Regions from separate parts of the Dietzia sp. B32 genome, predicted to be linked through region 1. Evidence: riboswitches for the same ligand, from Rfam matches in the RefSeq annotation. Region 1 holds a riboswitch; the other holds the start of a gene.
The links. Region 1 has a riboswitch for thiamine pyrophosphate ahead of L8M95_RS06040 (3-oxoacyl-ACP reductase). Riboswitches for the same ligand answer to the same signal wherever they lie in the genome.
Positions count from the first base shown of each region.

Region 2: it holds a riboswitch for thiamine pyrophosphate, as region 1 does, so the genes downstream of both, thiC (phosphomethylpyrimidine synthase ThiC) here and L8M95_RS06040 (3-oxoacyl-ACP reductase) in region 1, are expected to answer to the same signal.

Region 1 is NZ_CP093845.1:1,255,105-1,269,995, forward strand. Features, by position in the region: gene L8M95_RS06005 (NDMA-dependent alcohol dehydrogenase) at 1-839, shown strand, start outside; gene L8M95_RS06010 (hypothetical protein) at 1,434-1,595, opposite strand; gene L8M95_RS06015 (hypothetical protein) at 1,689-2,006, shown strand; gene L8M95_RS06020 (SDR family oxidoreductase) at 2,180-3,073, opposite strand; gene L8M95_RS06025 (hypothetical protein) at 3,287-3,511, shown strand; gene L8M95_RS06030 (hypothetical protein) at 3,584-4,054, opposite strand; gene L8M95_RS06035 (hypothetical protein) at 4,059-4,424, opposite strand; gene L8M95_RS06040 (3-oxoacyl-ACP reductase) at 4,464-5,228, opposite strand; TPP riboswitch at 5,342-5,439, opposite strand; gene L8M95_RS06045 (hypothetical protein) at 5,600-5,749, shown strand; gene L8M95_RS06050 (GMC oxidoreductase) at 5,909-7,645, shown strand; gene L8M95_RS06055 (hypothetical protein) at 7,642-8,097, shown strand; gene fgd (glucose-6-phosphate dehydrogenase (coenzyme-F420)) at 8,143-9,162, opposite strand; gene L8M95_RS06065 (TIGR03619 family F420-dependent LLM class oxidoreductase) at 9,209-10,093, opposite strand; gene L8M95_RS06070 (SDR family NAD(P)-dependent oxidoreductase) at 10,132-10,932, opposite strand; gene pgi (glucose-6-phosphate isomerase) at 11,088-12,785, shown strand; gene L8M95_RS06080 (SRPBCC family protein) at 12,782-13,258, opposite strand; gene L8M95_RS06085 (hypothetical protein) at 13,366-13,560, opposite strand; gene L8M95_RS06090 (EthD family reductase) at 13,714-14,013, shown strand; gene L8M95_RS06095 (TetR/AcrR family transcriptional regulator) at 14,036-14,695, opposite strand; gene L8M95_RS06100 (NAD(P)/FAD-dependent oxidoreductase) at 14,853-14,891, opposite strand, start outside.
Region 2 is NZ_CP093845.1:1,564,502-1,579,392, forward strand. Features, by position in the region: gene L8M95_RS07495 (LytR C-terminal domain-containing protein) at 1-781, opposite strand, end outside; gene L8M95_RS07500 (DUF3263 domain-containing protein) at 797-1,141, opposite strand; gene L8M95_RS07505 (peptide deformylase) at 1,282-1,950, shown strand; gene L8M95_RS07510 (GNAT family N-acetyltransferase) at 1,943-3,019, shown strand; gene L8M95_RS07515 (exodeoxyribonuclease III) at 3,068-3,868, shown strand; gene ppk2 (polyphosphate kinase 2) at 3,872-4,765, shown strand; gene L8M95_RS07525 (CoA-binding protein) at 4,875-5,291, shown strand; gene L8M95_RS07530 (CD225/dispanin family protein) at 5,311-5,826, opposite strand; gene L8M95_RS07535 (GNAT family N-acetyltransferase) at 5,928-6,224, opposite strand; TPP riboswitch at 6,299-6,413, shown strand; gene thiC (phosphomethylpyrimidine synthase ThiC) at 6,411-8,117, shown strand; gene L8M95_RS07545 (ABC transporter permease) at 8,256-9,020, opposite strand; gene L8M95_RS07550 (ABC transporter ATP-binding protein) at 9,017-9,931, opposite strand; gene L8M95_RS07555 (DUF1707 domain-containing protein) at 10,018-10,671, shown strand; gene L8M95_RS07560 (thiazole synthase) at 10,871-11,641, opposite strand; gene thiS (sulfur carrier protein ThiS) at 11,664-11,864, opposite strand; gene thiO (glycine oxidase ThiO) at 11,924-13,105, opposite strand; gene thiE (thiamine phosphate synthase) at 13,149-13,874, shown strand; gene L8M95_RS07580 (alkaline phosphatase D family protein) at 13,907-14,891, opposite strand, start outside.

The sequences.
Region 1 (14,891 bases):
GGACCTGCCGCTATTGCTCGACCGGCCGACAGAGTCTGTGTGACATGGGCGCGACGATCCTCGACGGTCACATGCCCGACGGCACCTTCCGCTTCCACTCGGACGGCAAGGACTTCGGCGCCATGTGCATGCTCGGCACCTTCTCCGAGCGCTCGGTGATCTCGCAGCACTCGGTAGTCAAGGTCGACGACTGGCTGCCGCTGGACAAGGCGGTGCTGGTGGGCTGCGGCGTGCCGTCGGGCTGGGGCACCGCGACCTACGCCGGCAACGTCCGCCAGGGCGACACCGTGGTGATCTACGGCATCGGCGGCCTGGGCATCAACGCCGTCCAGGGCGCCGTCCACTCGGGGGCCCGGCACGTCGTGGTGGTGGACCCCGTCCAGTTCAAGCGCGACGAGGCACTGAAGTTCGGCGCCACCCACGCCTTCGCCGACGCCGCCGAGGCCCACGCCGAGGTCGAGAAGCTCACCTGGGGCCAGATGGCGGACCAGGCCCTCATCCTGGTCGGCACCGTCGAGGAGCAGGTCGTCTCGAGCGCCTTCGACGTGATCGGCAAGGGCGGCCGGGTCGTGATAACCGGCCTGGGCAACATGACCGACAAGACCGTCCAGGTCAGCGGCACGATGATGGCCCTGTTCGGAAAGACCATCACGGGCACCCTGTTCGGCTCGGCCAACCCGCAGTACGACATCGTCAAGCTCCTGCGACTGTATGACGAAGGCAAGCTCAAGCTGGATGAACTCATCACCACGACCTACACACTCGACCAGGTGAACGAGGGCTACCAGGACCTTCAGGACGGCAAGATCATGCGAGGCGTGATCATCCACGACACCTGATCCGTGCCTGGCAGCCGTCCCGCCAACTCCGCCCGCAGCCGCGCGCAATCACTGCATCCGCTCACGAACTATCGTGGGCGGCTGCAGTGATTGCGCGCGGTTGTCCGGCGAGACCTGGTCCAGGACTGCCAGACCCTGAATTTCACAGGGCCGGCTTTTCCACAGGGCCCGGCCACCGGCCTTCTTTGTGGGCCGGATTCACCAGGGGGCCCTGGCACCGTTGCCGCCATGACACCAGCGATCCCGTTTGTCACGGGGCAACCATTCACCACGGCAGAGGCGACCCGGGCGGGACTGTCGCACCGCGCACTCACTGCCGCGGTCTCTGCAGGAAGCCTGATCAGGAGCAGGCACGGGTGGTTCCATGTGCCCGTCGCCGGTGAGTCCCGGAAGGCCTCCGCCGTCAGGTCCTCCAGGATCGCGCTGGCGGAGGGGCCGGCCGGGGCACTGATCAGCCACCACACGGCAGCGGAGCTCCACGGCCTCCCCCTCGTCAGAACCCGGACCCAGGGCGTCCACCTGACGGTCGGCCGGCCCGCCGGAGGCCGCAGGACCCCTCACGTCCAGATCCATACCTCTCCGGGGAGTTCCCTGTCAGCCACCGAGGTCGACGGCATCCCCGTCACGACCGTTGATCGGACGATCATCGACCTTGCCCGCACTGCAGGCTTCGATGCGGGTGTCTGCGCGGCAGACCATGCGCTGCGCCTGAAGTTGGTCACGCGGGCTTCCCTGGTGAACGAGCTCGAACTCCACCGCGGCCGCACCGGTGTCGCGATCGCCCGAGAGGCTGTCGAATTTGCGGACCCGCTCGCGGAGAGCCCCGGTGAATCGCTCTCGCGCTGCGTCATGAGATCCCTGCGTGCGATTCCGGCGCCTCGACTGCAACATCGATACCTCTCCGAGGAAGGGCAGGTTATCGCCCGGACCGACTTCTCCTGGGGAGAGGGCGCACTGGCCGGGGAGTTCGACGGCAGGATCAAGTACTCCGGCCGCGCCGGCAACAGCGCGGACCCGAGCGAGGTGGTGTGGCTCGAGAAGCAGCGCGAGGACCAGCTGAGGGATCTCGGCGTCGTGGTGATCCGGTGGATCTGGGACGACCTGTTCAAGCCCGTCCGGTTCGAGCGACTGCTGCTCGGCGGGCTACGACGAGCGCACCTCCTCTGACCTGTCCACAGCCGACCTCACGCACCGGCCAGCAGCGCACCTCACGCCATCCGCGCGCAACCACTGCAACCGCTGACGAATTCTCGTGCGCGGCTGCACCGTCTGCGCGCGGATGCTGGCGCGGCTGGGCCCGGCACGCAGCTGGGCACGGCGTGCGGCTGCGCCGAGTCGGCTCAGGGCGTGGGCGCCCCGCCCGTCACCGACAACGTGTTGCCGGTCGTGTACGACGACTCCTCGGAGGCCAGATACACGTACGCGCCCGCCATCTCCACGGGCTGGCCGGGCCTGCCGAGCGGATTCTTCTGCCCGAAGTACGGGAGCTTCTCCGGCTTCTGCCCGCCGGTGACCTGCAACGCGGTCCAGAATGGCCCGGGCGCGACGGCGTTGACGCGGATCCCCCGGGGCGCGAGCTGCTGCGCCAACGCCTTGGACATCGTGTTGACCGCAGCGCGAGAGGTCGCGTAGTCCACGAGGCCCGGCGACGCGGTGTAGGCCTGGACAGACGAGGTGAAGATGACGCTCGCACCGGGCTGCAGGTGACCGAGCGCTTCCTGCATCATCCAGAACGGGGCGGAGATGTTGACGTTCATCGTCTCGGACCACTGCTCGGAGGTCAGGTCCTCCAGGTTCTCCACGTACGTCTGCCGGGCGGCGTTGAGCACCAGCACGTCGATCCCGCCGAGCCCCGCGACGGCGTCGCGGACGATCCCCCGCGCGACCTCCTCGTCGCCGACATCGCCGGGGAGCAGCACGCATGTCCGCCCGGCCTCCCGGACCAGTCGCGCGACCTCGTCGGCATCGGACTGTTCGGACGGCAGGTAGCCGATCGCGACATCCGCGCCCTCGCGGGCATACGCGATCGCCACGGCCCGGCCGATCCCCGAGTCGCCTCCGGTGATGAGCGCCCGCCGACCCGTGAGGCGACCGTGGCCGACGTACGACGTCTCGCCGTGATCCGCGGGCGGGTCGAGCTCCGACGCGAGCCCCGGAACGGGCTGCGACTGCAGCGGAATGTCCACCTCGTACTTGGAGGTGGGATCGACCAGCACGGCGCCGTCGACCAGCACCGCGGCGTCGGGCTGGGCGGCGTCGGGCTGGAGAGCGTCAGGCTGCTCGGAGGGTGAAGCGGTGGGGTCGGTGCTCACGTGTGGGCCTCCTGGATCGTGTGGCTGCATCGACCGTACGCCCCGCCGCGCGACCACCCGTCCGGATGCGAGGTCGTGCCGAATCCCCCACACTGCGGAAGAGAACTCAACTTCCCTCGAGACGAAGGAGCAAGCATGCCCCGTTACCGCGTGATTGACCCCGAGCAGAACGTGATCGACGAGAAGGAGTTCGCCGACGACACCAAGGCCTACGACTGGTTCAAGACGGTCGAGGTCCCGGACGACGCGCTCGGTTACGCCATGGAGGTCGACATGGACGGCAAGTGGACACGCTTCGAGATCAACGACGGCGGCACCAACACCTCCCCCGCGGCCGACGAGGGCACCGGCATCGCCTGAGCCCGCCCCCGCGGACAGCGTCACTCCGCCTCGCCCATCCCACTTCTCGTGGGGGGAGCGGGGCGGAGTCGCTCATTTCGACCGCCCCGCCCGGTGGAGGTGGCCGCGGATGGCGAGCATCATCGAATCCATCCGCGCGGCCTCGTCGAGCAGTTCCGCGACGACGGCCGGCGCGTTCGAGCGATTGTCCAGGCAGGCGGTGTTGGCCCGCTCCAGCAACCCGGCGAAGTCCGGATCGGCATCGAGGTGGTCTCTGATCTCGGGGTACGCGCCCTCCAGCGGGGTGCCGATCCCCAGCGTGAACCGGATCTCGTACCAGCGGTCGAGGGTCTGCGTCAGCGCTTCCAGCGCCAGGAGGTGGGTCCGCCGGGCCGAGTCCACCGCCCGCTCGGCGGTGAGCTGCACCGGGTCGGCCCCGAGTCTGAGCCGTCGGCGGCGGGCCAGATCCGCCAGCCCCGACTGCACCAGCCATCCGGTCGCCGCAACCCAGGTGGCCAGCCCGGCGACAACCGTGAGCAGGAGCAACGCGAGGATGAGCGGCACGACATCACCCCCCGCCCAGTGCACGCAGGACGAGCGTCAGCGGGACGGACAGGAGCACCGCCGCCAAGATCCCGGCCCCGATCAGTTTCCCCACGCCCGTCCAGCGCAACTCCGCGCACTCCGCAGCGAGCGCAGCGGGTGACAGGGGTGACGCGAGACGCCCGGCCGCTGCCGCGTGCGCCTCCGCGACCGTCGGCCAGGTCGCCGGGACGTGGGCGTGGGGGTCGCTTCCGAGTTCCTCGGCGACGACGAGCGCCCGCTGCTGATCCCATTCGGCCAGCCGCTGGTCGAGTTCGTACACCGCCGCCTCGGCCGCCTCGATCCGCCGCCCCTCGGCGGTTCGCGGGGAGGTGACCGACGGCAGTTCCATACCTCCAGCTTCCACCACCCGAGCTGGGCCGGGCAAGGGTCAGCCCTTGACCAGCCCGCCGTCCACGATGAGGTTCTGTCCGGTCACGGCCCGTGCCCACGGGGAGGCGAAGAACAACACCGCGTCGGCGAGTTCGGCCGGGGTGATCACCCGTCGCAGCGGGGTGCCGGAGGCGATGATGTCGAACACCTCTTCAGGTGTAGCGGCGCTGGCGTCGGTGGTGCGCAGCAGGCCGCCCGAGACCATGTTGACCGTGATGCCGTCCGGCCCCAGATCCGTGGCCAGGGTCCGGGTGAGCGAGAGTGCGGCGGCCTTGGCGGCGGTGTAGTCGTGGTACGGCACCACCGGGTGCTGGAACAGGTTGGTGCCGATGTTGACGATCCGGCCGAACCCGGCCTCACGCATCCCCGGCAGCGCGGCCTGGGTGGTGGCGAGGGTGGCCTTGACCGCGCCGCGCAACTGCGAGTCGAAGTCCTCCCAGGTCAGGGTCTCCGGACGCGGCCGGGCATCGCCGTTGAACTCGAAGTCGGCCAGCGCGTTGTTGACCACCGTGCTGATCGGCCGACCGAAGTGGGCGCGGGCCGCGTCGAAGAGGCCGCGCACCTCGTCGTCGTCGGTCACGTCGGCGCGTAGTGCGACGGCGCGGCCGGAGCCGAGCTCACGGACGAGGTCGGTGGCGGCGGCCTCGCTGCGTCGATAGTTGACGACGACGAGGGCGCCCTCGCGGGAGAAGGCGCGGATGATCTCCACGCCGAGTCCGCGGGCTCCGCCGGTGACCAGGACGACCTGCTCGCTGATACGCATGCTGTTCTTTCCGGTACTCACTGCCACTCGCTTCCCGGTGGTTCCGCACGGCGAAGGTGATGAGTACCCGCCCGCCGCGCGACAACCGCACGACTTGCAGGCGACGCCGCCCGGGGCGACGCACACGACATTCCTCCGCTGGAACTACCCAGTTCAGGTTCGACGGGTGTGATCTCAGCTGCCCGGACGGGCAGCACCCCGTGTCGAAGCCGAGCCTACCCCGAGATTGCACCAGCTCACCGGCCCCGGCTCAGTCGAGCCCTCGCTTCATATTGTGGGCATTGCAGTCCTTTCTTTCACTTAGGCAACGAGAAAGGGATACGTTTTCAATGTCACCGACTCACGCCATCATTCAGCCAGGGGATCGCTTCATGTACTTTCTCGTCTTCCTCATGGGCATGGCCCTCCTCGTCGGGTTCTTCTGGCTGTTGTCGCAACTGCTTCCCTACCTCATCGGGTTTGCAGTCCTGACCGTCGTGGTAATCGGCGGCATGTACATCTTCAGCAATAAGAGCGGTTAGAACGGACAAGAATTGCGACAATCGGGCCACTATCCCGTGCCCGCCCGCGACAAGCGGCAACCGTCTGCTCCCGCTTCCGTTCCCTTTCTGAGAATCGGGCTGCTAGTGACCCGAACCGATCCGCCCCGCGCACCTGGACACCCGTCCTAGGATCTGCGCATGACCCCCGCCCCGCCGCGCGATCAGCGCCCCTCCGACACCGCTGATGTCATCGTGATCGGCAGCGGTTTCGGTGGCGCGGTGTCGGCTTTCCGGCTCGCCGAGGAGGGGCGTTCGGTCCTGGTGCTCGAACAGGGTCGTCGTCATACCCCCGCCGATCTCCTCGCCGCCCGCACCGACCCGCGCAGGTATCTGTGGCTGCCCGAGCTGGGGCTCAGGGGATTCTTCTGGCAGCGGGTCCTGCGGCACGTGGGCATCATCGGCGGCGCGGGCGTGGGCGGCGGCAGCATCGTGTGGGCCGGCGTGCTGCTCGAGCCGAAGGACGAGTTCTTCACCGACCCGGCCTGGCCCCCGGTGGCCGACGGGTGGCGCGCCCAGCTGGCCGGGCACTACCGCACCGCCGCCCGCATGCTCGGGCGCGAGACCACCAGCCACGTCGGCGAGATGGACGAGCACCTCGAGGCCACGGCGCGGTCGATGGGCGCCGGCGAGACGTACGGCCCGACCCCGATGGCGATCTGGTTCGGCGCACCCGGCGAGGAGAGCGTGACCGTGCCGGATCCGTTCTTCGGGGGCGAGGGTCCCGACCGCACGGGGTGCCGGCTCTGCGGCGCATGCCTGGTCGGCTGCCCGTACGGAAGCAAGAACACCCTCGACCTCAACTACCTGTGGCTGGCCGAGCGCCGCGGCGCCCGGATCCTCCCCGACACCAAGGTCGACACGATCGCCGAACGCCCCGACGGTGGATTCGAGGTCCGCACCGCGGGCGGTGAGACGCTACACGCGGCCGAGGTGGTGGTGGCGGCGGGCGTCCTGGGCACCGTCGAATTGCTGTTCCGCTCCCGCGAGCTGGGCCTGCTCCCCCGCGTCTCGGCCCGGCTCGGCGAGGGTGTGCGCACCAACTCCGAAGCCATCACCGCGGTCCTGGCCGACGACCCCGATGCCGACCTCACCCCCGGCCCCACCATCTCGAGCGAGTTCTACCCGGACGCCGCCACGCACGTCACCCAGAACCGGTACGTCGGCGGCTGGCACATGCGGCTGCAGCTCGGCCCGCTGATCGACGGCACCGACCCCGCCCGACGCCGGCGCGCGGCCCTGGCCGAGCTCGCGCGCCACCCTGTGCGGCAGGTGCGGCTGATGACCGCGCGCAACTTCATCGAGCGCCTGAGTGTGTTCACGGTGATGCAGAACGTGGAGAACGAGATCCGGCTCGTGTTCGACCGCTCCCCGATCACCCCGTGGCGGCGGGTGCTGCGGTCGCGGGCCGGGAAGGGCGAGCCGGCCCCCAGCTACCTGCCGCAGGCCAACGAGGTCGCGCGGCGGTTCGCCGAGTCGGTGGGCGGCCGGCCCCTCAACCTGCTGCTCGAGAGCGTGGGCGGCAAGTCGATCACCGCCCACGTGCTCGGCGGCGCGGCGATGGGGACCGACGCCTCCGACGGCGTGATCGACACCGATCACCAGGTCTTCGGACATCCGGGTCTGTACGTGGTGGACGGGTCGTCGATCCCGGCGAACGTCGGCGTCAACCCGAGCCTGACCATCACCGCCATGGCCGAGCGGTTCGCCGCCCGCCACCGGGCCCGCCGCGCCGCCTCCCCCACCGCCGACACCGCCACCGCGTCCCCTACTGCAGCGTCCCCTAACCCCGCATCCCCTAACCCCGCGTCCCCTAACCCCGCGTCCCCTAACCCCGCGTCCCCCAACCCCACGTCTCCCACGATCGGAGCCCCGTGACCGCCGCCCTGCCGACCTCGCTCGGCCGACTGCGCGCCCTGTTCTCGCAGGCCGCGCCGCCGACCGACCCGCCCACCCCGGGCGACTACCTCGTCACCTTCGTCGGCCCCGCCCCGCTGAGGGTGGTGGCACCGCGCGCGATCGCCCTCGGCGGCATGCCGGGCTGGCAGGGCAAGCGTTTCGCCCCCGGGGGCGGCGCGATGAACCTGGTCGACGACGACGAGGGCCGCCCGCCACGGGAGACCCTGCCGATGCGGGTGACGCTGGAGTCCTCGTGGCTCGACGGCGGTCAGGTGATCGTCTGCTCGTACGGCGCCTCGAGCCCGGTGCCGTGGCGTTGGGTGCGGGACGAGTTCCGGCCGCTCGACGACCGGCGCCTGATCGGCCTGACTTTCGCGGGCGGGCCCTGGTCGCGGGTCGCGGCGGCGCCGCTGCTGCTCACCCGGGCCTGAGCGCGGGGCGGGCGGCCGGGCGGGTCACCTGCCCGCCCGCGGCGCCTACGCGAGGCGACGCAGTCGCGGTTCGAGGTCGGATGTGAAGAGGTCGAGGAAGCGCTTCTGGTCGTGTCCGGGGGCGTGAAAGACCAAGTGGTTCAGGCCCGCGTCGACGTACTTCTTGACCTGTTCGACGGCGTCGTCGGGGTCGGAGGCGACGATCCACCGCTTGGCGACCTGCTCGATCGGCAGCTCGTCCGCGAGCCGCTCCATCTCCCGCGGCGAATCCACCGAATGCTTCTGCTCCGGGGTCAGGGACAGCGGCGCCCAGAACCGGCAGTTCTCCAACGCCGCCTCAGGGTCGGGGTCGTAGGAGATCTTGATCTCGATCATCCGGTCGATCTGCGCCGAGTCCCGCTCATTGATCTGCGCTCCCTCCTCCACGGCCGGGAGCAACTTGTCGGTGTACAGCTCCATCCCCTTGCCGGAGGTGCAGATGAACCCGTCGCCCACCCGGCCGGCGTACTTGGCCACCACCGGACCGCCCGCGGCGACATAGACGGGCACACCACCCTCGGGAACGTCGTAGAGGAAGGCATCCTTGGTCGAGTAGAAGTCGCCCTCGAAGTTCGTCGTCTCACCCGTCCACAACTCGCGCATGAGACGAACCGACTCGCGCAGGCGCGCGAACCGCTCCTTGAACTCCGGCCACTCGCCCCGGTGGCCGGTCGCGATCTCGTTCAGCGCCTCGCCGGTGCCCACGCCCAGGAACACGCGGCCCGGGTAGAGGCACGCCATGGTGGCGAACGCCTGGGCGAGCACGGCCGGGTTGTAGCGGAACGTGGGCGTGAGCACCGAGGTGCCCAACTGCAGCCGCTCGGTGCGCTCCCCCACCGCCGTCATCCACGCCAACGAGAACGGCGCATGACCACCATCGTGGCGCCACGGCTGGAAATGATCCGACACCGTCGCCGAATCCATCCCCGCCTGCTCCGCCATCACGGCGAACTCCACCAGATCACGCGGACCGAACTGCTCGGCCGACGCCTTGTAACCGAGCTTCACAGGCGGGGTCTCGGGCATGCGGGGCTCCTTGGGGTCGTAGCGGTGTGGTTGATGTGTGTCGAGGTCATGCGCTGATGTACTTCTCGCCGAACCGGGCGATCGACTCGCACTTGGCGTCCAGCGGGGCGTCGTATCCGTGGCCCTCGATCAACCACGGGATGACGATGACATCGGTGACCCCCGCCTCCTCGAGTTGGGCGAAACCGCGGCTGCCGTATCGGTCGGTGCAGGCCACCTGAATCTCGAACGGCCGGCCGTCCCCGCGGTCGGCGAGGGAGCGGCCGTCGGCCTCGAGCAGGTCGCCGAGGCGGGTGATGGTGGCGGCGATCTCGTCGAATCCCATCATCGCCGAGGTCCACCCCTGGCCGATGCGGACGGCTCGGCGGAGGGCCGGGGCGGTGTGCCCGCCCACGTAGAACGGCACCTGGGCCACGGGCGGCGGGTCCAGGGTGAGGCGGTCGAAGTCGAAGTGCTCACCGTGGTATTCGAACCACCCGCCGTCACCGGCCAGCCGGATGATCTCGAGCATCTCGTCGACCCTCTTGCCGCGCCCGGGATACGGGACGCCGCACCACGCGAACTCGTTGGGATCCCAGCCGATCCCCACCCCCAGGTCGACGCGTCCCCCGGTCAGGTGCGAGACCGTGGACAACTGCCGCGCCAGCAGCAGGGGCTGACGGGGGCCGAGTTTGAGGACCTGCGGGCAGAACCTGAGGGTCGAGGTGACCACACCCATCGCGGCGATCGCGGTCAGTGGCTCGACCCACGGGGTGTGTTCGTCCCACATCCGCGACCCGTCGGGCGTGTAGGGGTAGTCGGCGTCCTGCCGGTGGGGCAGGAACAGCGAGTCGGGGAGCGTGACGCGGGCGAAACCCGCGTCCTCGGCCGCGCGGGCCAGGCCGAGGAGTTGATCGATCGGGCTGAACGCGACCGGAACGGAGAACTGCATGATGTGGCCTCTTCTGTCGGAAACGATGGACGCGGTGGTCAGCCCCAGCGGGACTGACCGCCGTCGAGCGGGACGGTCACGCCGGTGAGATAGGACGCCTCCGACGAACACAGCCACGCCACGGGCCGGCCGATGTCCGCCACGGGGTCGCCCACCCTCCCGGCCGGTATCCCGGCGATGAACTGTTCTGCCTCCTCCGGGTTGTGGCGCATCCACCAGTCCAGGCCGGGGCTGTGCGCGTGGGGGGCGACGTTGAGTGCGCGGATCCCGTCAGCGCCCCATTCGCAGGCGGCCGCCCGGGTGAGCGCCCGGATCGCCTCCTTCACCGCGGCGTAGACGCCGTAGTCCGCCGCGTCCCACCGCACCGCGGCCGAGGAGACGAGATTGATCACCACCCCGCCACCCCGCGCGACCATGTACGGGCGGGCGAGCTTCATCAGGCTCAGCGACGCCCGGGGGCCGGCCTCGAATGCCGTGCGGAACGCGGCGTCCGTGCACTCGTCCAGCGGCATCGGTTCGGCGAGGTTCGCGTTGTTGACCAGGATGTCCACCGAGCCCAGCCACGACACCGCCGTCGCGATGATCGACTCCGCCGCCGTGTCGTCGGTGATGTCGACGGCCAGGGAGTCCGCCGTGCCGCCGGTGGCGCGGATCTCCTCGGCCACCGATTCGAGCTTGCGCAGTGTCCGGCCCACCAGCAGCACCGCGGCCCCGGATTCGGCCAGGGCGAGGGCTATCCCCCGACCCACGCCCTGTCCGGCGCCGGTCACGACGGCCACCTTCCCGGACAGGCGGGCCGCGGCACGGGCGGGGATCATCGTCGTGCTCGAGTTCGTCATCGAGGCCTCCACGTAGGTGCAGACGGACCGGAGTGTCGACCCGCCACCGCTACTGTAGTCACTTGTGTACGGAAACTGTAGTCAACTGTGTACACCGCGGTATCGTCAGCTCCGCCCCCCTCCGCCACCAGACCGAAGGACTGCCCGTGAACAGCATCGACAGGGACATCAGCACCACCGATGAGTGGCGAGCGCTCGAGGCGCTGGCGGCCTCGACGGGCGAGACCACCCTGCGCAGGTTGTTCGACCGTGATCCCGACCGCGGGACACGACTGGGCGTGACGGCAGGCGATCTCTACGTCGACCTGTCCAAGAACCTGGTCACCGATGAGGTCGTCACCGCGCTCCTCGGCCTCGCGCGCGTCGCGGACCTGCCGGGCCGCCGCGCGGCCATGTTCCGCGGCGACCGCATCAACACCCCCGAAGACCGTGCCGTCCTCCACACGGCTCTCCGACGAGACGCCGATGACACGCTGACCCAGGATGGTCGCGACGTGATCGTCGACGTCCACGAGACTCTCCGGACGATGACCGCCTTCGCCGAGCGGGTCCGGAGCGGGGAATGGACCGGGTACACCGGCAAGAGGATCACCACCGTGCTCAACATCGGGATCGGCGGATCGGATCTCGGACCCGCGATGGTCGACCGGGCCCTGCGCCCCCTGCAGACCGCCGGGATCACCGCCCACTACGTGTCGAACGTCGACCCCCGCGACCTCGACTCCACCCTGGCCGAAATCGACCCCGAGACCACCCTGGTGATCGTCGCCTCCAAGACGTTCACCACCCAGGAGACCCTCGCGAACGCCCACGCCGCCCGTCGATGGTTTCTCGATCGCCTCGGCGCGGAGGACGCCGTCGCCGCGCACTTCGTCGCGGTCTCGACCGCGTCCGACGAGGTGGCTGCGTTCGGCATCGCCGAGGAGGCGGTGTTCGGGTTCTGGGACTGGGTCGGTGGCCGCTTCTCGGTGGGGTCCGCGATCGGGCTCAGCTGCATGATCACCCTCGGGCCCGGGGTCTTCACCGAGTTCCTGGAGGGCATGAGCACGATCGACGAGCACTTCGCCACCGCGGCGGACGATCGCAACGCGCCACTGCTCATGGGGCTACTGGGCGTCTGGTACACGACCTTCCTGGGTGCCCAGACCAAGGCCGTCATCCCCTACGCACACGATCTCGCCCGCTTTCCCGCGTACCTCCAGCAGCTGACCATGGAATCGTTGGGCAAATCGGCCCGCCTCGACGGTTCCCCGGTGGGCTACCCCACCGGGGAGATCTACTGGGGTGAACCCGGGACGAACGGTCAGCACGCGTTCTTCCAATTGCTGCACCAGGGCACCCACCTCGTCCCCGTCGACTTCATCGGGCTCGCCCGCCCCGCGGGCGGGATCATGGCGGCCGACGACCGCGCCTCCATGCACGACCTGCTCGTGAGCAACATGTTCGCCCAGTCCCGGGTGCTCGCGTTCGGCCGGACCGACGCCGAACTGCGGGCCGACGGCACCGACGCCACGCTCACCCCTCACCTGGTGATGCCCGGAAACCGTCCCTCGACCACGATCCTCGCGCCCGCCCTGACCCCCGGCGTGCTCGGACAACTCATCGCTCTGTACGAACACGTGGTCTTTGTCCAGGGGGTCATCTGGAACATCAACGCCTTCGACCAGTGGGGGGTCGAACTGGGGAAGAAGCAGGCCCGCGACCTGTACCCGGCACTCGCCTACGACGAACCCGGAGGCGTCGACCCAGGCGGAGTCGACCCAAGCGGAGTCGACCTGGATTCCTCCACCGCGGCCCTCATCGCCCGCTACCGGACGGCTCACGCCCGTGACGGGTCGGCGACGCGTGGCTAACCCGCGGCCTCGTACTTCGCCGCCAGGCGCGAAAGCGTCTCGGTGATCCCGGCGGCGTTCTGGTCCGCGACGCCGACCTTCTCGAAGAACTTCCCGATCTTCGAGGTCCGGTTGTCGAAGCTCTCGGTGACCTCGGTGCGCCCGTCCGCGGTCGGGGTGAACTCCCAGCGCCAGCGGTGGCCGGCGGGGTGCGCCCACTCGATGACCTTCTGGTCGGGCTTGTCGATGTACTCGGTGACCGTGCTGGTGATGCGGTACGGGACGCCGTACATGCTCATCGAGGTGGTGAACTTGGCGCCCTCGGACAGGGTCGACGGGCCCTTGATGTTGTCGCGGACCGTTCCCGACCCGTCGACGAGTCCGTGCTTCCGCGGGTCTGTGACGAGCGCGAACAGCTCCTCGGCGGGGGCGTTGACGGTGACGCTGCGGGCGACGACGCGGGGGCCGCGGTCGACGGTGGTGATGGCTGTCATGGCAGATCGGTCCTTCCGGAGGTCTCGGGATCGGATCACATCACGATAGGGCCGCGGCCGGTACCGCAGTGGTCTGTAATCGGTGGTGAGTGGTTGGTGGCCGGCGGTCAGTGCGAGGTTCGTCGCGCCACGTCACGCCACAGTTCGGCGACGCTCCCCACGACCACACCGATGCCGGCGCCCATCACGATCCAGGTGGCCAGGTTCGGGGCGCCGGCGATCACGGCCCCGAGGACGGTGCCCACCCCGGCTCCGTAGACGAGCCCCAGCCCGACGAGCGGTCCCGCCGCGTATGCCCTCATGGGTGCACGCTACGACCACCCCTGAGCGGGATCAACGGATCAGTGCAGACCCACCTGGCGGACATGGCCCGCGGCGTCGTGGCCTGGGGCATCATCACCGCTACGTCACCCCGCAGCCCACCAACGGGCCGGGCTCCCGCGAAAGGACCCACCTTGATCACCCTCACCGTCCTGTACCCCACGCCCGAGGACGTCGAGAAGTTCGACGAGTACTACATCGGGACGCACATCCCCCTCGCCCACAAGGTGCCCGGCCTCGAGGATGCCAAGGTCACCCGCTTCCTGCCCGGCCCGGACGGATCCGCACCCGAATTCCACCTCATGGCCCAGCTGTACTTCGCGGACGCCGAGGCGATGGGTGCTGCGATGTCCACCGAGGAGGGCCGGGCCCTGGTGGCGGACGGCGCCAACCTCGACGTCACCCCGTCCATGCTCGTCGGCAGCACCGAGTAGTCGGCAGCACCGGGAAACAGCCTCACCGGACGTCCGCCACTCCCCACGACCCGAGCCAGATCGCCTTGACGGACGCAAGCATCCGGGCCGACTCGGCCTCGGCGGGCTTGAGCGAGCGGTCCTTGTAGAACGCCATGACGATCATGTCCGTCAGCCTCTCCACGATCGCCCCGTGGTCATCGGACAATGGGGAGATCAGACCGGCCTCCGCGTCCCGCCCCATCTGCTCCGAGAGGTGACGATTCAACCCGGTCACCAGTTCGGTCCAGCGGGCCCTCACCTTGTCGTCGTATCCCGTCGCCTGGACACCCGCCACCATCACCTGGTCGTGTTCCACCCACGCGGCGTAGGACTGGCCGAACAACCTATCGAAGTAGTCGGAATGCGGTTCCCCGGCCCGGCGGTGGTAGCTCCCGATGGTCTGCACCCAGGCATCCCACGCCCGGCCGACCAACTCACCCAGAACGTCGTCCTTGGACTCGAAGTAGAAGTAGAAGTTCGGCCGCTTGATCCCGGCGGCCTCGGTGATGTCCTTGACCGAGATGTCCAGCGCCGGCATCTCGCCGAGCAGCTTCTCGAAGCCGTCGAGGATCCCCTGCCGCTGCACCTCACCCTTCGGGATACGCCGGCGACGGCCGTCGATCGCGTCGGAGGCCGGTGTCGGTGACGGGCCGGAAACCATGGTCGCCAATCCTAGGGTCGTGGGACGCGCGGCTCGACAGGCGTGCGGGCCGGCGACGACATCCGGAAGAGACATCCGGCGGAGACGCCCGGCGAGGTGCGGGTGGCCGCCGTCCGACCCCGGGGTCGGAGGGCGGCCACGCGGTAGAGGTCCTCGGTCAGGCCACGGGGACCGAAGTGCGGGACGACTCGAACAC
Region 2 (14,891 bases), 310 kb from region 1:
CCTGGGTGACGATCACGATCACCCCTGGTGCCTCGCCCGCCAGATCTGCCGGCCGGGGCTTGGCGGTGATGCCCAGCTGGGCGGCGATCGCCTGGGCGGCCTGCTGCTCACCGGGGCCGGTTCCGTAGAAGGCGGTCGACTCGGCCACGACGCCGCGGTTGGACGGCATGTTGGCCACGTCGCCCACGGCGTAGCCGTTCTCGCGCAACGCCTCGCCGGTGCGTCCGGCCAGGCCGGTGACGGTGCTGTTGTTGAAGATCTGCACGGGCACGGAGGTCACGTCCGGTCCCGCCCCACCGAGCACCTGACCGGCGGGCTGGCCCTGCCCGGGCACCGCGGGGTCGGCGGCCTGCGGGTCCCGCCCGTCGGCGCCCCCACCGGTTGTCCCGTCGCCGTCCCCGACGCGCCCGTCCTGACCGGCGCCGCCGTCGCCCGGGGCGGTCGCGCCGTCGGCACCGTCGGCTCCGGTGCCGCCGTCGGCGTCCTGCCCGCCCTGGCCGTCCTGCTCGACCTGGGAGGTGGTGTCGTCGGCGGTGGGGGCGGAGTCGTCATCGCTCCCGAAGAGCTGGACCAGCCCGACACCGACCGCGAGCACCACCGCGGCCAGCAGGACCATCGCGATGGCGCGGTACGGCGGGCCGGTCGGCTCGTCCATGCCGGGGCCGTCGCCCGGACCGTGGGGATCGTCGGCGCCGTGCGCGTTGCCGTACTCGGGGTCGCCGTACTCGGCATCGCCGGGTTGCGGGCTGTCGTACTGCGGATTTCCGGACTGGGAGCTCACGCCGCCGAGTCTAGGTCAGTCGAGCCGCATTCCCAGGTTGCGCGCCGCGCGTGCCTTCTGTCGGCTGGAACGCATCCGGCGGAGCCGCTTGACGAGGAGCGGGTCCGCGGAGAGGGCCTCGGGGCGGTCGATGAGGTCGTTGAGGATCTGGAAGTAGCGGGTGCCGGACATGTCGAACTGCTGCCGGATCGCCTCCTCCTTGGAGCCGGCGAACTTCCACCACTGCCGCTCGAACTCGAGCATCGCCCGGTCCCGGTCGGACAGGACGGGATCGGCGGCGTGCAGCTCGGCGCGCGGATCCCCGGCATCCTGCCCGCGCTCGACACGCACCTCGCGTGCTGCGGCGGCTGTCCGACCCATGTGCGCGCCTCCTCGCCGTCCCGACGGATCCCTGTGCGGGTTGAAATACTGCCGGTGTGAAATACACCGTTGTGATTCCCCCGTAGTGAACCACACGCCTCCGACACATCGCCATGTCCGGCGCTCTAGAATCGACCACCATGGCCGTCCGTCCCATCGTCATCCTCGGCGATCCCGCGCTCCACGCCCCCACCGAGCCCGTCACCGAGTCCCCCGAGGAACTCGCCGGGCTGGTGCAGGATCTCTACGACACGATGGACGCCGCGAACGGGGTGGGCCTGGCCGCCAACCAGATCGGCGTGCGCAAGCGCCTGTTCGTCTACGACTGCCCCGACCTGGACACCGAGGACGGCGAGGGCGTCACCCGCGAGGAGGTCGAGGCGCGCGGAGGCTGGCTCAACCGCCGCGGGTGCATCGTCAACCCGGTGCTCGAGACCTCCGAGATCCCCGAGACGATGCCGGATCCGGAGGACGACCTCGAGGGCTGCCTGTCCGTCCCCGCGGTCAACTTCCCCCGCGGCCGCGCCTGGTGGGCGCGCGTGACCGGCACCGACGAGCACGGCGAGCCCGTGTCGGTGGAGGGGTACGGACTGTTCGCCCGCTGCCTGCAGCACGAGGTGGGCCATCTCGACGGTTTCCTCTACACCGACGGTCTCATCGGCCGGAACCGCAAGGCCGCCAAGCGGCACATCCGCGACGCCGGGTGGGGCGTGCCCGGCCTGAGCTGGGACCCGGCCACGGATCCGGACCCGTTCGCCGACGAGGAGGACGACTACGACGACGACGAGGTCGTCACCGACCATGGCTGAGCAGGACCGGGGCCTGTCGGAACGGTCCCGGTGGAACGCCGGCCGCCGGGTGGCGGTGGGCGATCGCGTGGTGGTGCGGCGCCATCTGGAGGCGGGCCAGACCTCGCACCTGTACACCGACGTCATCGGTCGCGTGGTCGAACTCGAGCCGGAACTGGTCGTGGCCCGGGAGTCCGGTGAGCAGGTGCGGATCCCCGACGCCGACGTCGCGGTGCTCAAGGTCGTCCCGCCGCGGCCGGTGCGGGCCCGCGACATCCGGGCGCGCGAGTACGCCGGCGCCCTGGCGTGGCCCGGCCGGGAGTACGAGATCGTCGACGGCTGGTTCTGCCGGGCCGGCGACGACTGGTCGTATCGCGGGAACTCGGCCGTGCCCGTCCTTCCGTGGGCCAGCTGTTCCGAACTCGACGGGGTGCGTGACTGGTACGCCGCCCGTGGCCTGCCGCTGCGACTGGTGGACGTGGAACGGCTCGTGACCTCCGACCGGATGACCCTGGGCGGCGTCCCGGTGGACCCGGCACGGATCCACGCCGACCGCGAGCTCCTGCTCTGCACGGTCGCCAGCCGCGACCTGCTCACGGTGGTCGACGAGGCATTCCCCGCGGCCACCCGGCCGCCGGTCACGCTGGTCGATCGTCCCGACGACGACTGGCTGGAGCTCTACCACGCCACCGCCGGCCTCGCCCCCGAGCGCGTCCGGCCCGCGATGCTCGCCACCGCCGGGCTCGTCGGCTCCGGGCCCGACGCCGGTTCCCCCGGCCCCGGCGGCCACGCCGTGTTCGCTCGACTCGAGGAGGACGGGGAGCTGGCCGCGATCGCCCGGGGCGCCGTCACCACCGGTCCCGACGGCGAAGCGCGGATCGCGGTCTCGTGCGTGGAGACCGCGGATGCCCACCGCCGCCGCGGCCTGGCCGAGGTCGTCACCGGCTCGCTCGTCGACTGGGGGCTCGGCCTCGGGGCGCAGGAATGTCACCTGCACGTGTTCGCGGACAACGCCGCCGGACGTGGCCTGTGGGCCAAGCTCGGGCTGGAACCGCACCATTCGCTGCGTCACCTCGTCGTCGTCGACTAGTCACTTCCCGCGGGCGACCGACCACCTACGGGTAATAGACTCGGCCCCATGCGCCTGGCCACCTGGAATGTGAACTCGATCCGAGCCCGACAAGACCGCGTGCTCGCCTGGCTCGAACGCTCCGACGTCGACGTCCTGGCGATGCAGGAGACCAAGTGCAAGGACGAGCAGTTCCCCACCGAGGCCTTCCGGGAGGCCGGTTACGAGATCGCCCATCACGGGCTGAGCCAGTGGAACGGCGTCGCCGTGGCCTCCCGGGTGGGGCTCGAGGACGTGCGCCTGGGCTTCGACGGGATGCCGGGCTTCCACAAGGACCCCGAGGTCTCGCAGGACCCTGAGGCCCGCGCCATCTCGGCGGTCTGCGACGGCGTCCGCGTGTACAGCCTCTACGTCCCCAACGGCCGTGAGCTGGGCGACCCGCACTACACCTACAAGCTGGAGTGGCTGGCCCGCCTGCGCGATCACGCCGCCGCCGAACTGGCCGCCGACTCCGACGCCCAGATCGCCCTGGTGGGTGACTGGAACGTCGCGCCGCTCGACGAGGACGTGTGGGACATGGAGGTCTTCGAGGGCAAGACCCACGTCTCCGGTCCCGAACGTTTGGCGTTCGCCGCGTTCGACGGCGCCGGGTTCCGCGAGGTCACCCGCGAGCACACCCCCGGACCGGGCGTCTACACCTACTGGGACTACACCGGGCTCAGCTTTCCCAAGCGCAAGGGCATGCGCATCGACTTCCAGCTGCACTCCCCCGCCCTGGCCGCACGCGTGACGGGAGCGTCCATCGACCGCGAGGAACGCAAGGGCAAGGGCGCCTCGGACCACGCGCCCGTCGTCGTGGACCTCGACTGAACCATGTCCACGTTCCAGCTGCGGCACTACATCGACCGGCTCCGCGCCGAGGGTTTCACGGTCCGCGACGACCACGGGGAGGACCCGGACCTCATCGACATCGACGGTCGGGCCGTCGACACCTGGCGGGAGAACTACCCGTACGACGAGCGGATGGACCGCAACCAGTACGAGGTCGAGAAGTACCTGCTGCAGATCGAACTGCTGAAGTTCCAGAACTGGCAGGCGGAATCGGGACACCGGCAGGTGATCGTGTTCGAGGGCCGCGACGCCGCCGGCAAGGGCGGGACCATCAAGCGGTTCACCGAGTACATCAACGTCCGGCAGGCCCGGGTCGTCGCGCTTGTCAAGCCCACCGAGACCGAGATGTACCAGTGGTACTTCCAGCGCTACATCGCCCACCTGCCCAGCCGCGGTGAGCTCGTGCTGTTCGACCGCTCCTGGTACAACCGCGCCGGAGTCGAGCGGGTGATGGGGTTCTGTACGCACTCGCAGTACGAGACGTTCATGGAGCAGGCGCCCAACTTCGAGAAGATGCTGGTCGACTCGGGTATCGGGCTGACCAAGTTCTGGTTCTCCGTCACCCGGGAGGAGCAGAAGACCCGGTTCGCGATCCGGCAACTCGACCCTGTCCGACGGTGGAAACTCTCGTCCATGGACCTGCAGTCCCTGGGCAAGTGGGAGGAGTACACGGTCGCCAAGGAGGAGATGTTCCGTCGTACGGACACCGAGTGGGCACCGTGGATCACCATCAAGTCCAACGACAAGAAGCGGGCCCGCATCAACGCGATGCGCTACTTCCTGAACCAGTTCGACTACCCGGACAAGGACCCCCAGGTGGTGTTCGACCCGGACCCGAAGATCGTCCGCCGCGGCAAGGACGCCGTCGGGGACTGACTGAGCCCGCGAAGGAAGCGCCCCGCGCGCAGGCCCGTCGGGGACTGACTGAGCTCAGCCAGGGACCAGCGCGGGGAATGTCCGGGCCGCGCCGGGCCTTGCACTGGGTATGACCCATACCAATGACCCGGCCGTCATCAAGCGCCTGCTCTCCGAGAAGGGGCGGTGGGCCGTCGCCGGCCTCTCCGGCAACACCGGGCGCACCGCCTACCGGATCGCCGCCTATGTCCGCGACCTCGGACACGAGATCGTGCCTGTCCACCCGAAGGCGGAGACGGTGCACGGTCAGCAGGGGTACCCGGATCTCGCGTCCGTCCCCGGCGAGGTCGATGTGGTCGACGTGTTCGTGAACTCGCAGCTCGCGGGCGGCGTGGTCGACGACGCGATCGCCAAGGGGGCGAGGGCCGTGTGGCTGCAGCTGGGCGTGATCGACGAGGCCGCGGCGCAGCGGGCGAAGGACGCGGGGTTGGACGTGGTGATGGATGCGTGCCCCGCGATCGAGGCCCCGCGGCTGGGTCTGGCCTGACGCCCGGGCCCGCCGGGGCCTAGAAGCCGCTCGAGGCCAGCCCCACCATCGCGAAGATGAAGATGAAGTACAGCACGACGAGCACCGCCACGATCGCCAGCGAGATCACGCCGAGCTTCTTGGCGGTCGCGCTGGCCGCCTCGGCCTCGGCGTGGCGGCCGGCGGCCCACAACGGGTAGACCTCCAGAGCGCGGGTCATCGCGACGAACGACAGCGGCCAGAAGCACAGGATCGATGCGACCGCCCAGCCGACGTTCGACGGCGGGCCCGGGCTGGCACCCGCCGGTGCGCCGTACCCACCCGATGCCGCGAATGACGGGGTCTGCGCGCCGAACCCCGTGGGGGTCTGGGCGCTGTAGTCGCTGTGCCCGTACGAGCCGTGTCCGTGCGTTCCCTGTCCGTACGTTCCCTGACCGTAGGCACCCTGACCGTGCGAACTCCGGTCGTACGGGTTCTGGCCGTAGGAACCCCGGTTGGCGTCGTCACCACCGGCGTAGTCGCCGCCGGCACTGTTTCCCTGGGGCGGGTAGGTCATGGCAGTCCTCCGGGTCGCTGGTCGTCTGGGATCAGACTACGTCCGCTCCCCCGACGCCTCTCCACCTGTCGAACGGGACCTCATGTCAGCGGGACCTCGTGTCACTGCGGGGCGACGAGGAGTTGGTACTCCGGGAAGCGGACGAGGAAACGCCTGACATAGCTGCACACCGGACGGATCTTGAGCCCGTCGAGACGCATGCGGGTGAGTACCAGGCTGACCAGCAGACGGGCGATGCCCTGCTGGCCGTACCGCTCCTCGATCACCGTGTGGAGCAGGATGTAGACGTCGCCGTCCTTCTCGTAACCGACGAGGCCCATGAAGGTCTCGCTGTCCCACAGTTCAAAGCGGTCTCTATCGGTGTTGTGGACCAACTTCAGCGACGTTCCAGCGGGCATCAGAACTCCTTCGGCAGGGCGTGTCCCACCCGTGATGCTACTCGTCGGGTTACGCTCGGCCGGCACAATTCCATACTCGTCCACACGGGAGTCCGCTTCGAAGCGCGGGCTGAGAGGACGACCAGCCGGGTCGTCGACCGTAGAACCTGTCCGGATCATGCCGGCGTAGGGAGATCAGGAACCACCATGGGCACAGCTCTATCCACCGACGGCGCCACCGCCACCCCGATCGGGGTCGTGACGTGCGGCCCCATCCATTCCAGCAGCAAGGCCCACCTCGAGGTGCCCGGCGACACCGGGGACGACCAGCGCGTGCCCGTGCGCCGGATCGCGCTCACCACCGGCACGACCTTCGACGTCTACGACACCTCGGGCCCGTACACCGGGTACCAGGGCCCGGCGGACTGCCACGACCTCGCCTCGGGCCTGCCGCCCACCCGTCGCGGCTGGTCCCACCCCGAGGCCGTCCCTGCCTCGGCGGACAACCCCACGCTCGTCCGCACCCAGCTGGCCTGGGCCCGCGCGGGCCTGACCACCCCGGAGATGCGGTTCATCGCCGTGAGGGAAGGGATCGACGTCGAGGTGGTCCGTTCGGAGGTCGCCGCGGGGCGTGCGGTCATCCCGGCCAACCACCGTCACCCGGAGAGCGAGCCGATGATCATCGGAAAGCGCTTCCTGACCAAGATCAACGCCAACATCGGCAACTCGTCGGTCACCAGCTCGATCGCGGAGGAGGTCGAGAAGATGGTGTGGGCGACCCGGTGGGGCGCGGACACCATCATGGACCTGTCCACCGGCCGGGACATCCACGAGACACGCGAGTGGATCCTGCGGAACTCCCCCGTCCCGGTGGGCACCGTGCCCATCTACCAGGCGCTCGAGAAGGTGGGCGGCGACCCGACCAGGTTGACCTGGGAGTTGTATCGCGACACCGTGATCGAACAGTGTGAGCAGGGCGTGGACTACATGACCGTCCACGCCGGAGTGTTGTTGCGTTACGTCCCGCTGGCCGCCAAGCGGGTCACCGGAATCGTGTCCCGGGGCGGTTCGATCATGGCGGCGTGGTGCCTGGCACACCATCGCGAGTCGTTCCTCTACACCCACTTCGACGAACTGTGCGAGATCCTCGCGCGCTACGACGTGACGTTTTCCCTCGGAGACGGCCTTCGCCCGGGATCGATCGCCGACGCCAACGACGAGGCCCAGTTCGCCGAGCTCCGGACGTTGGGCGAGCTCACGCGGGTGGCCAAGCGACACGGCGTCCAGGTGATGATCGAGGGACCGGGACACGTGCCGATGCACATGATCGTGGAGAACGTCCGGCTCGAGGAATTGTGGTGCGAGGAGGCACCCTTCTACACGCTGGGCCCCCTCGCGACGGACATCGCGCCGGGCTACGACCACATCACCTCCGCGATCGGTGCAGCCCGCATCGCCGAGGCCGGCACGGCGATGCTCTGTTACGTCACCCCCAAGGAGCACCTGGGCCTGCCCGACCGGGACGACGTGAAGACCGGCGTGATCACGTACAAGATCGCCGCGCACTCGGCGGACCTGGCCAAGGGACATCCGGGCGCGCAGGCCCGCGACGACGCCCTGAGCACCGCGCGGTTCGAGTTCCGCTGGCGGGACCAGTTCGCCCTGGCCCTCGATCCCGACACCGCCCTGGCGTATCACGACGCGACGCTGCCGGCGGAGCCGGCGAAGACCGCACACTTCTGCTCCATGTGCGGTCCGAAGTTCTGCTCGATGCGCATCTCCCAGGACATCCGCGACTACGCCGCCGAACACGGGATGGAGACGGTGGAGGCGATCGAGGCGGGGATGGCCGAGAAGTCGGCCGAGTTCACCGACCGTGGCGGGCGCGTCTACCTGCCGATCACCGGTCGATAGCCGCTCCGGTCCGGCGAGTCACCCGGCAGGTCGCACGGGTGGAGCGACGGGTCGACCTCGTCGTCGTCACCGACCGCGCCGCCACCCACCAGTCCCCCGACGCGCGAGCCCCGGTGCGACGTCGGATCGGGGCCGGACTCAGGCGTCCCGGCGCAGTGTCATCAGCGCCCCGGCGACCCACAGGGCCACGCAGACGGCGGCGAACCACGCGAACGCCGGCCACTCACCCCACGTGATGTAACCGCGCACGGTCTCGCCCTGGGTCCAGAAGTCACCGTTGGAGAACGGCATCCACGCGGCGAGATCCTCGCCGACCCGCGGGATCAGCGAGATCATGCCCTCGAGCGCCAGTGTCCACACCAGGAACAGCGAGATCGTGCCGGCGGCGTTGCGCATGATGTACGCCAACCCCATCACCGCGAGCGTGCCCAGCGCGGCGTAGACGGGGAAGCGCCACAGGTACTTCAGGCCATCGCCGGAGAACGGGGTCCAGCCCTCGTTGCCGGAGAGCGCCCCGGCCACGAGCAGCGCCAGGATCACCCCGACGGCCGTGACGACCACGGACAGCGCCATGAACAGGACGGTCTTGGCGACGATCGCCGGCCAGCGCGACGGCGTGGTCAGGAACGTGGCCTTGATCGTGTGATAGCGGTACTCGCCGGTCACGCCGACGATCGCGGCGATCCACGCCAGCAGGACGGTGAACGCGCTGACCCCGAGGATCGGGAACAGCGGGTCGCTGCCGCCGCCGGGCGCCCCGGCCATCGGCTCCCCGGTGGCGGACTGCTCGAACTGGCCGATGACCACCGCGAGCACCACGGCCAGGCCGATTCCGATCGCGTACAGCCAGTACGCGCTCTTGGTGGTGGTGACCTTGATCCACTCGGACTTCAGCTGGTTCATCGGGTGGACTCCTGACCGTGGTACTCGACATCCTGGTCCGTGAGGGCCATGAAGGCCTCCTCCAGCGACGCCCGCTTCTCGTGCAGTTCGTGGACGGTGATCCCCAGGCTCGCGGCGAGGTCGCCGACCTGCGGGGCGCCGAGGTTGTCGATGAGGAAGACGCCCTGCTCGGCGTCGAACGTGGCCTCGATGCCCTCGTCGCGCGCGGCGGCGGTGAACTCGTCGACGTGCGGGGTGCGCAGGATCACCGAGGACTTGGCGGCGGAGAGGAACTCCTCGACCGAGGTCTGGGCGCGCAGCTTGCCGCGCCCGATCACGACGAGATCCTGGGCGGTCTGCGCCATCTCCGACAGCAGGTGCGAGGACACGAGCACCGTGCGGCCCTCGGCGGCGCGCGCGTGCATGAAGCGGCGGATCCACAGGATGCCCTCGGGATCGAGCCCGTTGACGGGCTCGTCGAACAGGAGGACCTCCGGGTCACCGAGCATGGCGGTGGCCAGGCCGAGCCGCTGGCGCATCCCGAGCGAGTACCCGCCCACCTTGCGCCCGGCGACGTCGGTCAGGCCCACCAGGCCGAGCACCTCGTCGACGCGGGACGGGGCCACCCCGCCCGCCGCGGCGACCATCTTCAGGTGCGCACCGGCAGAGCGGTTGGCGTGCGTCCAGGACGCGTCGAGCAGGCACCCGACCTTGTGCGCGGGGCGTTCCAGTTCGCGGTACGGGGTCCCGTTGATCAACGCCTCCCCGGAGGTGGGGGTGTCCAGGCCGACGATCATCCGCATCGTCGTGGACTTGCCCGCGCCGTTCGGCCCGAGGAATCCGGTGACGACCCCGGGCCGTACGTCGAAACTGAGGTCGTCCACGGCGGTGGAGGCGCCGAAGCGTTTGGTGAGATTCCGTACCTCGATCATGGCCCCAGTCTGCCTGCCGGGGTGCGGACAGGGTGCGTCCACCTACTCAGCCCGCGTACAGGTCGCGCGGGACTACCCTCGTGACCATGGACGACGCCACGCCCGACCCGGACCGCCACCTGCCTTCGGTACGCGCCTCGGACGCCGAGCGCGACGCCACCGCCAGGCTCCTGCAGGAGTCCTTCTCGGAGGGGCGGCTCACGCTCGCCGAGTTCGACGAGCGGACCTCGCTGGCATACGCCGCGAGGTTCCGGTCCGACCTGATCGAGCTCACGCACGACCTCCCCGTCGCCCACCGCGGCCACGAGTCGACCCCGGAGGCCCGCCCGCGCCGGGCCCCGGAGCGCCGCGTCACCGGCGGCAGCGGGCCGGCCACCTCGCTGGCGGTCATGGGCGGGGTCGAACGCAAGGGGACGTGGACCCTGCCCGCCGTGCACACCGCGTTCGCGATGATGGGCGGCATCGAGATCGACCTGCGCGCCGCCTCGCTGCAGTCCCACGAGACCACGATCCGGGCGTTCGCGGTCATGGGCGGGATCGAGATCCTGGTCCCCGACGACATGCATGTGGAGATCGAGGGCCTGGGGCTGATGGGTGGCTTCGGCGAGGAGTCCGGGAGCTGGAAGCCCGATCCGCGCCCGGTCCGTCAGGCCCCGCCAGGAGCCCCGGTGGTGCGGGTCACCGGGCTGGCGCTCATGGGCGGGATCGGCGTGCGGCGGGTGCCGCGCACCGAGGACTGACCGGGGCGGCCCGACTGGCGCGGGAGGTTCGTGCCCGGAATGCCCGGTTATCGCAGGGCTGCGCGGCGGGAATGGACCATTCCGACCGCGTAAGCCCGGGAGGAGTGGCAGAGGGAACGCATAAGCCCGGACGGGGTGGCTGGCCAGGCGATAGGTCGACCGGCGGGTGCCGCGCACCGAGGACTGACCCGGGAGGGGCTCAGTCGACCGGCGGGCTGGAGGCCTGCGCCCAGAATCGCCTGGGGATGCGCCCGGCGAGTCGGGCGGCGTGCCCGGCCCGGACGGCCTCGCGCATCGCGGCGGCCATGAGCGGCGGGTTCTCCGCCCGGGTGACGGCGGTGGCGAGCAGGACACCGTCGCACCCGAGTTCCATCGCCAGGGCGGCGTCGGAGGCGGTCCCGATCCCCGCGTCGCAGATCACCGGGACGCCGGCGCGCTCGACGATCATCTCCAGGTTGTGCGGGTTGCAGATGCCGAGCCCGGTGCCGATCGGCGCGCCCAGGGGCATGACCGCCGCGCAGCCCACGTCCTCCAGGCGGCGGGCCAGGACGGGGTCGTCGGTGGTGTAGGGGAGGACGACGAAACCGTCGTCGACGAGGTCCTCGGCGGCCTCGAGGAGTTCCACCCCGTCGGGCAGGAGCGTGCGCTCGTCGGCGATCACCTCGAGCTTGACCCAGTTGGTGCCGAGCGCCTCCCGGGCGAGCCGGGCGGTCTTGACGGCCTCGGCGGCACCACGGCAGCCGGCGGTGTTGGGCAGCGGGCGGATCTCGAGCTCCTTCAACATCCCGAGTAGCCCGAGTCCGTCCGAGCCCAGCCGGAGGTCGACCCTGCGGATCGACACGGTGGTCAACGCGGTCCCCGAGGCGATCAGCGCCTCGCGCAGGACCTCCTGATTCCCGGCGCCGCCGGTGCCGGTGATGAGCCGCGAGGAGATCTCCTCGCCCGCGATGACCAGGGGCGAGTCCAGGATCGCGGCGACCGCCGTATCGGCCTCAGCCACCCTGGACCGCCGTGAGGACGTCGACCTCCGCGCCCGCCCCGAGCGGCGCCTCGTCCCAACCCGAGCTGGGCACCACCACGCCGTCGACGGCGATGGCGACGCCCTCGTCGGGCAGGTCCAGGACGGTGACGAGTGTGCGGACGGTCGCGCCGTCGGCCAGCGTGCGGTCCTCGCCGTTCACGGTGACGATCATGGGCCCTCCTGCTTCACATCTGCGGTGTATCCCCACCGTAGTCGGACCGGCCGCGGCACTCATCCCCGAGTGAAGCGGTCCGGCGCGGCCGCTCGCGCCGCCGCCGGGACGGCCAGACCCTGCAGCGTCGCCAGGACCGCCGCCACGGTCACCGGGGTGAGCGCGATGCCGTTGCGGCCGTGCCCGGTGGCGTGGATGAGTCGCGGGTCCGCGGGGTCGGCGCCGAGGAACGGAAGGTTGTCCGGCGACATGGGCCGGAGCCCGGCGATGGCCTCGGCCAGTTCGTACTCTCCGATGCCGGGGAAGACCGTCTCGGCGTCCGCGAGCAGGTCGCGCACCCCGCCGACGGTGACCTGCCGGTCGTCGCCGTGCTCGTACTGGGTGGCGCCGACGACCAGGCCGCCGTCGCGCGGGACCAGGTAGAGCGGGCGCCCGCGCACGAACGCCCGCACGACCCCGCGGGGCGGGTCCTCGCAGCCGGGCCGGGCGCGCAGCCGCAGCACCTCACCCTTGACCGGACGGACCGGCAGCCCCGCCAGAGCGGCGGACCCCGCGCCCGCGGCCAGGACGACGCGGTCCGCGTCGACGTCGTCCACCGAGGCCACCGCACCCCGCACCCACGTCACACCCTCGGCCCGGCACGCCCGCGTCAGGGCGGCCAACAGGACGCGGTTGTCGACGGCCCCCTCGGAGTCCATGCGGTAGGCGACCCGGGCGACGCGGGCCAGGGACGGTTCGGCCTCGCGCAGCTCACGGCGGGTGACGCGGCGCAGGTCCGCGTCGGTGATCCCGAGGGCCGGGCCGGAGTGGGCGGAGTCGGCGGGGTCGGGCTGGCGGGCGGCCCACTCCATGGCCATGTCGAGGTCGCGGGCGTCGGCCTCGTCCACGGCCAGCATGTGGGTGCGGCTGGCGGTGCGGACCGGCGGGCCGGGAGGGACGTGCGGCTCGAGGGCGGCGAGGAATCCCGGCCACCGCCGCAGCGAGTCCACCCCGAGTGCGAACACCGCCTCCTCCCCCGGCCACGCCTCGCTGAAGGGGGCGAGCATGCCGCCGGCCACCCAGGCGGCCCCCTTGGCGGGAACGCCGTCGGGGCCGGAGTCGTCGGGCTCGTGGATCACCACGTCCGTGGCGGGACCGGACCGGGCGATCGACCAGGCGCACGCCAGGCCGATCACCGAACCACCGACCACGGCAACGCGGCGGGCACCGCTCCGCGCGGCGGGACGTTCGGGGTCGTCGATCACGACGACCAGCCTAGTGGGGCCCTGGCCTACGGTTGTGGCCATGACCTCCCGTGCCGACCGTCTCCGTGCCCGCCTCGCCGACGCCCGCCTCTACCTCTGCATCGACGCGCGCCGTCATCTCGACGACCTGGCGCGCGAGCAGGGGTGGGCCGGAGAGTTCCCCGCGCTGCGCCGCGACGTCACCGCGGCACTGGCGGGCGGGGTCGACATCGTCCAACTGCGGGACAAGAACTCCCCCGGCGACCGCGATCTCGGACCGCTCGAGGCCGGTCACGAACTCCGGGCGCTGGCGGTGATGCGCGAGGTGTGCGACTCCCACGGAGCACTGCTCGCGGTGAACGACCGCGCCGACGTCGCCGTCGCCTCGGGGGCGGACGTGCTGCACGTCGGCCAGGACGACCTACCGGTGGAGTGGGCGCGCCGGATCGTCGGCGACGACGTGGTGATCGGACTGTCCTGCCACGCCGCGGACGAGGTCGACAGGGCGGCGGCGAACCCGCAACTGGACTACTTCTGCACCGGCCCCGTATGGCCCACCCCGACCAAGCCGGGCCGCGTCGCGCCGGGCCCGGACCTCGTGCGCCACGCCGCGGGAACCGTCGTGGGGCCGGCCGGGAAGCCGTGGTTCGCCATCGGGGGGATCGATGCGACGAACCTGGCCGAGGTACTGGCCGCGGGCGCCACCCGCGTGGTGGTGGTCCGCGCCGTCACCGGGGCGACCGATCCCACGGCCGCGGCCCGCGAACTCCGCGCCGCACTGGCCTAGAACGCCGCGCTGGCCTGGAACGCTCAGCTGGCCTAGAGCGCGGCCTCCGCCCGGACAGCGGCACCGCGCGACGGCAGGCCCTCCCCGGTCAGCTCCTTGCTCAGCGTCCTGCGCAACACCTGTCGGGGCTTACGCTCGAGCGAATCGCCGTCTCGCCGTCGTCGTCGTCCCCATGAGTCCGGCGCCAGGCCGGGCACCAGGGTGAGGACCTTGCCCAGCCCGAGCGCGGGCCACTCGACGGTGGCGTGGTCGACCTGCACCGAGGCGCGGCGGCCGCGCAGGACGAGGGTCATCACGCCGTTGTCGAACCAGAGGCCGTCGGTGACGCGCCACCGCACCTCGGGCTCGCGCACCCCCACCGCCCGGGACAGTCGACGCGTGAGCGCGGGCACCGGCTCGCGGACCGACAGGCGGTTCACCGCCCGGATCGTCTTCTGTAGAGGGTTCCTGAAGGGCGACATCACCAACTGGTGGACCCGGGTGGGCGAGTCCGCAACCCGCCCGGCGGTGAGGTCCACCTCCTCCAGATAGGAACAGTGCACGTCGCCGCCCAGCAGGAGGATCGAGGCGGGGGCGGGCCGGTGATCACCCGCGGCCACCTCCGTGAGCAGGCCGACCAGGTCGTCGAAGCTGTTCCGGAACGCCGCCCAGTGTTCGAGGTCCACGGCGAGCCGGATCCGCTCCCCGACCCGGGCGGTGAGCCGGGAGCCCGGGCGGCCGCGGGCCACGGCCTCGTTCCAACCCTCGACGTTGTGCAGCGCGGGCAGCATGAACGCCGGCAACGACGACCCGATCACCAGGTGGTCCACCTCCGCATCCGGGTCCAGGCACGCGTCGCGGGTCCACTCCCACTCGCCGGCGTCCATGACCCGTCGGTCCTGCGGATCCAGGTGCCGCGAGGCGCGCACGTCGAGCATCACCACGCGCACCCGACCGAAGTCGCGCTTGAAGCTCCACTGCACGGCGCCGCGTTCGGAGTCGGCGGACTGGGCGAAGTGGTCGAGCAGCGTCTCCCGC